Regions from separate parts of the Blautia sp. MCC270 genome, predicted to be linked through region 1. Evidence: predicted binding sites of a transcription regulator. Region 1 holds the regulator's gene; each other region holds the start of a gene.

Region 1 (2,206 bases):
CTGTTCATTGGATTCCTGATCAAAGCGGCTGCAGACCATAGCCTCCGGAAGGAGTATCTGCAGTGGGATCCTGTTGGCTTCCACAGTCTGGATCTTTACCATTCCCGCACCGGCACGAAGTGCTGCACAGGCGCTTAAATAAGCGGCTCCGCACATTCCCTCACTTCCGGTCACAAAGAGCACTTTTCCGAAGGTACCCTTGTTTCCGCCGGGATCACGTTCCGGAAACAGCTTCAGATCTTTATTTTCCAGACAGGCGGCAGATGCAGTCACAGCTTCCTGCTCATAGATCCCGATATCGGCGGTAACGATCCTTCCTGCATACAGTCTTCCCGGATAAAAGCAAAGACCTCTTTTCCGGTAGGCAAATGTGACAGTCAGATCGGCGCTGAAGGCAATTCCCATTTCCAGGCCAGTATCTCCGTTCACTCCTGACGGGATGTCAACTGCGATCTTTTTGGCCCTCGCACTGTTCATCTCATGGATGATATCAGCATAATGCCCCTCGATCGGACGCGTCAGGCCTACCCCAAACACGGCATCTACTATAGTAGTATATTCACTCCACTGCGGGTTATTCACCTCCGGGACACGATAACCGGAAGCGATCTTATACTGAAGAGCGGTCTCTCTGGTCATTTTATCTTTGTTTCCGACCATATAAAACTCTACCCGGATCCCCTTCAGATGGAACAATCTGGCAACAGCGATACCGTCACCGCCATTATTTCCGCTTCCGCAGACTACCAGGATCCTTTCGTCCTTCTGGAGATACTTTTCTGTTTCCTCTACCACCTTCAGTGCCGCCCGCTCCATCAGAACCTCGGAGAGAACTCCGATCTCACGGATCGTTGTGGAGTCCAGATCCTTCATTTCTTTGCAGGTAACAAGCTTCTTCATTCTGTCTTCTGCCTCCCCTCTGTCATAGAGAAAGCTGCCGTTTCCGGCAGCTTAACAATTCTTACTTATCCACATGTTCCTGCCTGTATTTACTGAGATTATAAGACAGTGTCATCAGACTCTCGGAAAGATGAACGTTCTCTACGATCACATCATCCGGTGTCTCAAGATCGAGATGTGCAAAATTCCAGATTGCCTTGATCCCGTTCTCCACCAGAATATCCGCCATTTCCTTGGCTTTATTCTTGGGAAGTGTCAGAATCGCGATCTCCACGTTATTCTCTCTCAGGAAAAACGGAAGCTCACTGAGCATTTGGATCTCAAGTCCACGGACTGCGATGCCCTCAAGCACAGGATTTACGTCAAAGATACCAACCAGCCTGAACCCGCGCTTCTCAAAATCCACATAATTGGCAAGTGCCTGTCCCAGATTACCGGCACCCAGGATGATCATCGGATGAACGGTATCCAGTCCCAGGATCTTACCGATCTCTGTATAAAGATAGTGTACATTATAGCCATACCCCTGCTGCCCAAAACCGCCAAAATTATTAAGATCCTGACGGATCTGAGAAGCTGTGGTATGCATCTTTTTACTTAATTCATTGGAAGAAATACGTTCTACATTATCTTCCATCAGCTCTCCTAAGTAGCGGTAATAGCGTGGCAGACGCTTAATCACCGCTTTCGAGATTTGTTTTGTCTCCACGATAGTTTTCCTCCTTACCTTACACTAGGTTAATTATAACGAATTGACATTTTCCTGTCAATTAAAGTTGTCTATTCTGTACAAATTTCTTTATATTTTTTCTAATAATTGATTTTTTCTTTGAAATCCCGGCAGTTTCCGTTATAATAGGTGGAGGATTTTTCCCTGTTCAGACATAAACAGGGGTGATTCTTTATACAGGAGGACAGTTTTTATGATTTTATCATGTCAGAATATATGCAAGGCCTTTGGCGAAAAAGTAATTTTAAATGATGCATCCTTTCACATTGAAGACCGTGAAAAGGCTGCTCTGATCGGCTGCAACGGTGCAGGAAAGACCACACTGCTGCGGATCATCATGCAGGAGCTTTCTGCTGATTCCGGTACCGTGGTGCTTGCCCGGGATAAAAATATCGGCTATCTTGCCCAGTACCAGGATATCCACGGACATCATACCATCTACGAGGAGCTTCTTACCACCAAGCAGCACATCATCGATATGGAACGCCGTATCCGCAATATGGAACAGGAAATGAACACCGTGACCGGTGATGAGCTGAACCGTCTGATGGAAACCTATACCCGCCTGACCCATCA
Region 2 (2,206 bases), on a different contig from region 1:
GGATAGATACTGGAGGAAGTACGCCGAATGCATCTGCGGACAGGAAGATAACCTCTTTCGCTGCCGGTGCAGAAGATACAGGGCGAACAATGTTCTCGATGTGGTTGATCGGGTAGGAAACACGTGTGTTCTCTGTTACGCTCTTGTCAGCGAAGTCGATCTTGCCCTCAGCATCAAGTGTTACGTTCTCAAGAAGAGCGTTTCTCTTGATCGCATTGTAGATGTCCGGCTCAGACTCTTTGTCAAGGTTGATAACCTTAGCGTAGCATCCACCCTCGAAGTTGAATACTCCGTTGTCATCCCAGCCATGCTCGTCATCACCGATCAGAAGACGCTTAGGATCTGTGGAAAGTGTTGTCTTACCTGTTCCGGAAAGACCGAAGAAGATTGCTGTGTTCTCTCCGTTAAGGTCTGTGTTTGCAGAGCAGTGCATGGAAGCGATGCCCTTCAGCGGCAGATAGTAGTTCATCATGGAGAACATACCTTTCTTCATCTCTCCGCCGTACCATGTATTAACGATAACCTGCTCACGGCTTGTAATGTTGAACATTACAGCTGTCTCAGAGTTAAGTCCTAATTCTTTGTAGTTCTCAACTTTAGCCTTGGATGCGTTGTAAACAACGAAATCCGGTTCAAAGTTCTCAAGCTCCTCAGCTGTCGGCTGAATGAACATGTTTGTTACGAAGTGTGCCTGCCATGCAACCTCAACGATGAAACGGATAGCCATACGTGTGTCTTTGTTAGCTCCGCAGAATGCATCTACTACGAAAAGTTTCTTGTTGGAAAGCTCCTTCTTGGCAAGATCTTTAACTGCATTCCATGCTTCCTGAGTTGCCGGATGGTTATCGTTCTTGTACTCATCGGATGTCCACCAAACTGTGTCCTTGGAGTTCTCATCCATAACGATGTATTTGTCTTTAGGGGAACGTCCTGTGTAGATACCTGTCATTACATTGACAGCACCAAGCTCACTGACCTGACCCTTCTCAAATCCTTCAAGCTCCGGTTTGGTCTCTTCCTCAAATAATGTCTCGTAGGAAGGATTGTACACGATCTCAGTTGTTCCGGTAATACCATACTTTGTTAAATCGATTTTTGCCATCTTAACATTTACCTCTCTTCTTTAATAGTAATTATGATAGCCACCTACTATTGCAGGTTTTCGTCATCCTGCCACAGGAATGGAATTATTGGGCATTCCTATTTCCTTACCCACAATTATACATAAATTGTACGTAAAAGCAACCAAAAAAATTCATTTTCCGCAAAAAAATGATAAATCTTTAACAGTGACGTTTTAGTACTGTCAGATTCTATTTCATCTACACTTGACTTTTTCAGAATAATGGCTACAATATATCTGATTATAGTTATTATATATATTTATAATAGCAACTATATGATTTTAATATATAGAAAGAAGTGATTTCTATGTCAGATATTCTAATCAAACGTAATCATATGGAAATCCCCTGGCACAACTACGTAAGTACCAGGAACAGCCAGCCCATCACCGAAGCTTCTCTTTCCGAAAAAGCTTCCCTGATCGGCCGTACAGGCATGATGCTTCTCTCCTGTGGGACCGGTGCCTGGCGGGTACGGAGTTCCATGAATACATTGTCAGAAGCACTTGGTATCACCTGTTCCGCAGATATCGGACTGATGTCTATAAGCTACACCTGCTTTGACGGTGAGAGCAGTTTTTCCCATGCACTTAGTCTGACTACCACCGGCGTAAATACTTCCAGACTGAACAGGCTGGAACATTTTGTCAGTGATTTTCCTGCGGAGGGTATCCATATGAGCGGCGAAGCACTGCACAGTCAGTTAGATGAGATCGAGCGGATCCACGGGCTTTATTCCCCTGCCGCCCTGGGACTGGCTTCTGCACTGGCCTGTGGTGCATTTACTTTTCTTCTGGGCGGTGGCCCGCTGGAAATGATCCTGGCTTTTGCAGGCGCAGGCATCGGAAACGCCATCCGCTGCAAGCTTGGCAAGCATCATTTTACTCTGTTTATGTGCATTGCAGTTTCTGTTTCCTCAGCCTGTCTTGTATATGCAGGCTTCCTGAAGCTGGCAGAGCTTCTGTTCCACATTTCCGTCCAGCATGAGGCCGGATACATCTGTTCCATGCTGTTTATCATTCCGGGCTTTCCGTTTATCACAAGTGGGATCGACCTTGCCAAGCTGGATATGCGTTCCGGTC
Region 3 (2,206 bases), on a different contig from region 1:
TACCGCTCTTCACAGCAATATCGGATGCGATCACAGCAGACTCGGAAGGTGTCATATTCATGATACCAATTGCAGATGATCCATAGTCCACCTGCGGATTCAGTCCAAGCTTCTGATATATGATAGGTGCCGGACCACCCATGATATGGGCAAATGTGATCTCCTTACCGGCTACGGTTTCCTGTACGATTCTGATCTGATCTCTATGTTCATCCGCCATTGATGATTCCTCGCTTTCAAAAATTTCGTATTACAGCATTTTTTTAATTACTGCTATATTCTTCCCGATTGATCTATAGCACTCTCAGAAATTACTGCATCAAGTTCAGCTGTGCAAAACATAATTTGATGCGTCAGATGTTCTCGACGTACGTAATATTCGATAAGCCGGACTCTGTTCATCCGGCTTATAATTTCCCTACGTTAAATTTTACTATCTGAGCCTCTTAATGTCAATACAATTCTTCGAAAATAAGGCAAAAAACAACGTTAATTGAAATATAAATCCACAGAAAACAACATCTATTTCCACATCAGGATAAAAATCATTCAAAAATCTGCTTAAAACTCAAACACCTTCTTAATACTGTCATAATGTAGGAATTTTCCCTCTGCGGCAAACGCCCGGATCTGCTCCAGGGTTGCAAACATATATCCGTCTGTCTCTTCTGTCTGAAGCTTCAGATCCTTATCCTCCACATCCATGACAAAACGGTACACATCCACAAAGTAATTATCTCCTTCCCCCGGATTCTCTCTTTTATATGTAAAAAGGTATCCGCCCTCTGCCTCACTGGCGTCCAGTCCGGTCTCCTCTTTCACCTCACGGAGTACTGCATCACGGGAAGCCTCTCCTGCCTGGGCTGCACCGCCGGAAACCTCCCACCAGCCCGGAGCCCAGGCCTTTGTCATCACACGTTTGGTAATAAGAAAGGTCTTGTCCGGTCTTGCTACCACACCCAAAACTGTCAGATGATACTCTCCATCCTTTAAACACCAGTCATTGCGCTTCATAGTTCGTCCTGTCGGTTTCTTATCTGCATCGTAAATATCCCAGAATTCCATTTTATCTATCTCCTGTCTTTTTACAGAACGCGGAAATACAGTCTTACATTTGATCCGTTTCAGCCTGCCCGTTTCTCCGTTTTCTGTATCTTTTTTATTTGTTATGATAACACGTTAAAATCATATATGTAAACCCCTGGATCCGATACCATTTTCCAGTTAGCGCTACCGTTCACTCCGTTCTCAGTAACCAGTTACCCTTCTACATCTGTTTTTTTTCACATTATAAACATGCAAGTACCTGCAGCCTGAAAGATGATATGCAAAAATCTATAGATTATTTTTATTATATCGCTCGTATTATGAATTAGTTTTATAGATTATTCTGTTATATAATTAACACAAACAAACGATTCTATTTAAAATAACCAGGGAGGTTTTTTTCAGATGAAGAATGATTATCCGCATATTTTTTCCCCATTAACCGTTAAAAATATGACTATCAAGAACCGTATTGTTATGATGCCGATGGGCACCAACTACGGTGAACAGAACGGCGAAATGAGTTTTCTTCATATCAATTATTATGAGCAGCGTGCAAAGGGTGGCACAGGTCTCATCATCGTAGAGAACGCAAGCATCGATTCCCCGCAGGGCTCCAACGGAACCACACAGCTGCGCATCGATCATGACAACTATCTGCCACGTCTTTTCAAATTCTGTGAAAATATTCATAGATACGGAACAAAGATCGCGATCCAGATCAACCATGCCGGAGCTTCCGCTGTTTCTTCCAGGATCAACATGCAGCCGGTTTCCGCATCTGACGTTCCATCCAAAGAAGGCGGCGAGATCCCGCGTCCTCTTTCCAAAGACGAGATCCTTCACATCGTAAAAAAATACGGTGAGGCTGCAAAACGTGCACAGACAGCTGGATTTGACGCGGTAGAGATCCATGCAGGACACTCCTATCTGATCAGTCAGTTCCTCTCCCCGATCACAAACAAGCGTACCGATGAGTTCGGCGGATCTGTTGAGAACCGTACCCGTTTCTGCCGTATGGTCATCGATGAGGTAAGGAAACAGGTAGGACCTTTCTTCCCGATCATGCTCCGTCTCAGTGCGGATGAGCTGATGGAAGGCGGAAATACACTGGAGGATACTCTGGAATACCTGGATTATCTTCAGGAAGAGGTTGATA
Region 4 (2,206 bases), on a different contig from region 1:
GTGAGCTTGCCAACAAATACAATACCATTTATGTTCCCCGTACCTTTCATACATCTGCGGGAACGGATGTGACCATTGAGGGAAATGAGTACGGCTATCGGATCGATCAGGACGGAGAATATGCTCAGCTTCTGGAAGACCTGAAAAGTGGTACTGCTGTAACAAGAGAGCCTGTTTACAGCAAAAAAGGATACCAGAGAAACGGAACAGACGATCTGGCAGGCAGTTACATAGAGGTCAGTCTGGATGCACAGCATTTGTGGCTGTATAAGGACGGAAGCCTTGTGACGGAAACAGATATTGTCAGCGGTAAGCCGGTGAAGGGGCGTGAAACATATCGTGGTGCATGGCCGATCGCCTACAAGGCGAGTCCCTTTAACCTTACCAGCAATGAATATGGTTACGATGTAAAGGTTAATTACTGGATGCCTTTTGTCTACGGACAGGGACTTCATGATGCGTCCTGGCAGTCATCCTTTGGCGGGAACCGTTATAAAACCAACGGAAGCCACGGCTGCATCAATCTGCCTAAGGATCAGGCAGCACTGATCTATAACACCATTGATGCAGGTTATCCGATCATTATTTACTGATAGGAGCAAAAAAGCTTCGGAGAGATCCGGAGCTTTTTTTATGCCCGAAAATGAAAATTATCATGGAAACAGGATCGTAAATGATAAGGTTTTTCAAAAGTACGTTAAAAAAAACACAAAAAAATATCGAAAAAGCCTTGTCGAAACAGAAATAACGTGATATGATGATTTCGGAAATCGAGCTAATACACTTCTTAATTGCGGAGGAAGAGTGTTTTTCTCTTTTATTTGGGTGCAAATTGATAAAAAAACTCAAATAAGTGTTAGTTGAGATTTCATTTTTTTATTCATGTATCGTTAAAAAAAAGACAATATATGAACAAGAATATCTACTAGAAACGTCAGATTTTAGACTAAGAAAGGATAATGAAAGGTATGAAGTACAGTTATTATCCGGGTTGCACCCTGAGAACAAAGGCCAAAGATCTGGATGAGTATGCCAGAGCCAGTGCCACAGCCCTTGGGTTTGAGCTTGAGGAGATCGAGGACTGGCAGTGTTGTGGTGGTGTTTATCCGCTTGGCACAGACGAGATCGCCACAAAGCTTTCTTCCGTCCGTGCGTTAAACCAGGCAAAAGAAAAAGGCCAGGATCTGGTGACGATCTGTTCAGCCTGTCATCATGTGATCAAGCGTGTCAATGATGATATGAAAAATGTGGAAGATATCCGGACCAGAGCCAACAATTATATGCAGTTGGAAGCTCCCTATGAAGGAGAGACAACCGTTCTCCATTATCTGGAGGTTCTCCGGGACAGAGTCGGTTTTGATAAACTGAAAGAAAAAGTAGTAAATCCTTTTACCGGAAAGAAGATCGGAGCCTATTACGGATGTCTGCTTCTGAGACCTGGAAAGATCATGGCATTTGATGATCCGGAAAATCCAAGGATCATGGAGGATTTTATCCGTGCCCTTGGCGCTGAGCCTGTGATCTATCCTTACAGAAATGAATGCTGTGGAGGATATATATCCCTGAAAGAAAAAGAAATGTCACAGAATATGTGTGAAAAGATTGAAGAAAGCGCAGCAGGCTTTGGCGCAGATATGCTGATCACTGCCTGTCCGCTTTGCAAATACAATCTGAATAAAAATTCCGGAAATAAAATGCCGGTTTACTATTTTACAGAGCTTCTGGCAGAAGCCCTTGGCGTCAAAGAGGAGGTGGCAAAATGAGAGATAACCATTCTGCTGCGGAAAAAATAAAGGAGATCAGCGGGACCAATCCTCTGAAATGTATGAAGTGTGGCAAATGCTCTGCTACCTGCCCATCCTTTGACGAGATGGATATCAAGCCTCATCAGTTTGTGTCCTACGTGATCAATGAAAATATCGAAGCACTTGTAAATTCAGCATCCCTGTGGAAATGTCTTTCCTGTTTTGCCTGTGTGGAGCGCTGTCCGCGAGACGTAAAACCCGGAAAGATCATTGACGGGGCAAGACAGCTGGTTGTTCGGGAAAAAGGCGGAGACTATCTTTCACCAAATGAAATTCCGGAGCTTCTTGATCCGGAGCTTCCTCAGCAGCTGCTTGTAAGTGCGTTCAGAAGATACAGGAGGTGAGAAAGTGCAGAGAATCGGTGTATTTGTCTGTCATTGCGGAAGTAATATTGCCGCTAC

Evidence for each region. The regulator Rex, encoded in region 1, represses fermentation and respiration genes when NADH is low (regulators of the CRP and FNR family bind a similar motif). The targets are predictions, from matches to a motif close to ATTGTTAANTANTTAACAAT.
Region 2: the regulator Rex is predicted to act here: its motif matches at 1,272-1,291, upstream of pckA (phosphoenolpyruvate carboxykinase (ATP)).
Region 3: the regulator Rex is predicted to act here: its motif matches at 1,390-1,409, upstream of GPK58_RS01325 (oxidoreductase).
Region 4: the regulator Rex is predicted to act here: its motif matches at 887-906, upstream of GPK58_RS08075 (CoB--CoM heterodisulfide reductase iron-sulfur subunit B family protein).

Annotation. Positions count from the first base shown of each region.
Region 1 covers NZ_WQQD01000038.1:17,886-20,091, reverse strand. Annotated here, with positions in the region: gene GPK58_RS10310 (NAD(P)H-hydrate dehydratase) at 1-900, opposite strand, end outside; gene GPK58_RS10305 (redox-sensing transcriptional repressor Rex) at 962-1,609, opposite strand; gene abc-f (ribosomal protection-like ABC-F family protein) at 1,824-2,206, shown strand, end outside.
Region 2 covers NZ_WQQD01000003.1:8,743-10,948, reverse strand. Annotated here, with positions in the region: gene pckA (phosphoenolpyruvate carboxykinase (ATP)) at 1-1,102, opposite strand, end outside; gene GPK58_RS00725 (threonine/serine ThrE exporter family protein) at 1,432-2,206, shown strand, end outside.
Region 3 covers NZ_WQQD01000004.1:12,350-14,555, forward strand. Annotated here, with positions in the region: gene GPK58_RS01315 (BMC domain-containing protein) at 1-220, opposite strand, end outside; gene GPK58_RS01320 (NUDIX hydrolase) at 562-1,065, opposite strand; gene GPK58_RS01325 (oxidoreductase) at 1,453-2,206, shown strand, end outside.
Region 4 covers NZ_WQQD01000027.1:12,175-14,380, reverse strand. Annotated here, with positions in the region: gene GPK58_RS08080 (L,D-transpeptidase family protein) at 1-593, shown strand, start outside; gene GPK58_RS08075 (CoB--CoM heterodisulfide reductase iron-sulfur subunit B family protein) at 969-1,763, shown strand; gene GPK58_RS08070 (4Fe-4S dicluster domain-containing protein) at 1,760-2,149, shown strand; gene GPK58_RS08065 (CoB--CoM heterodisulfide reductase iron-sulfur subunit A family protein) at 2,154-2,206, shown strand, end outside.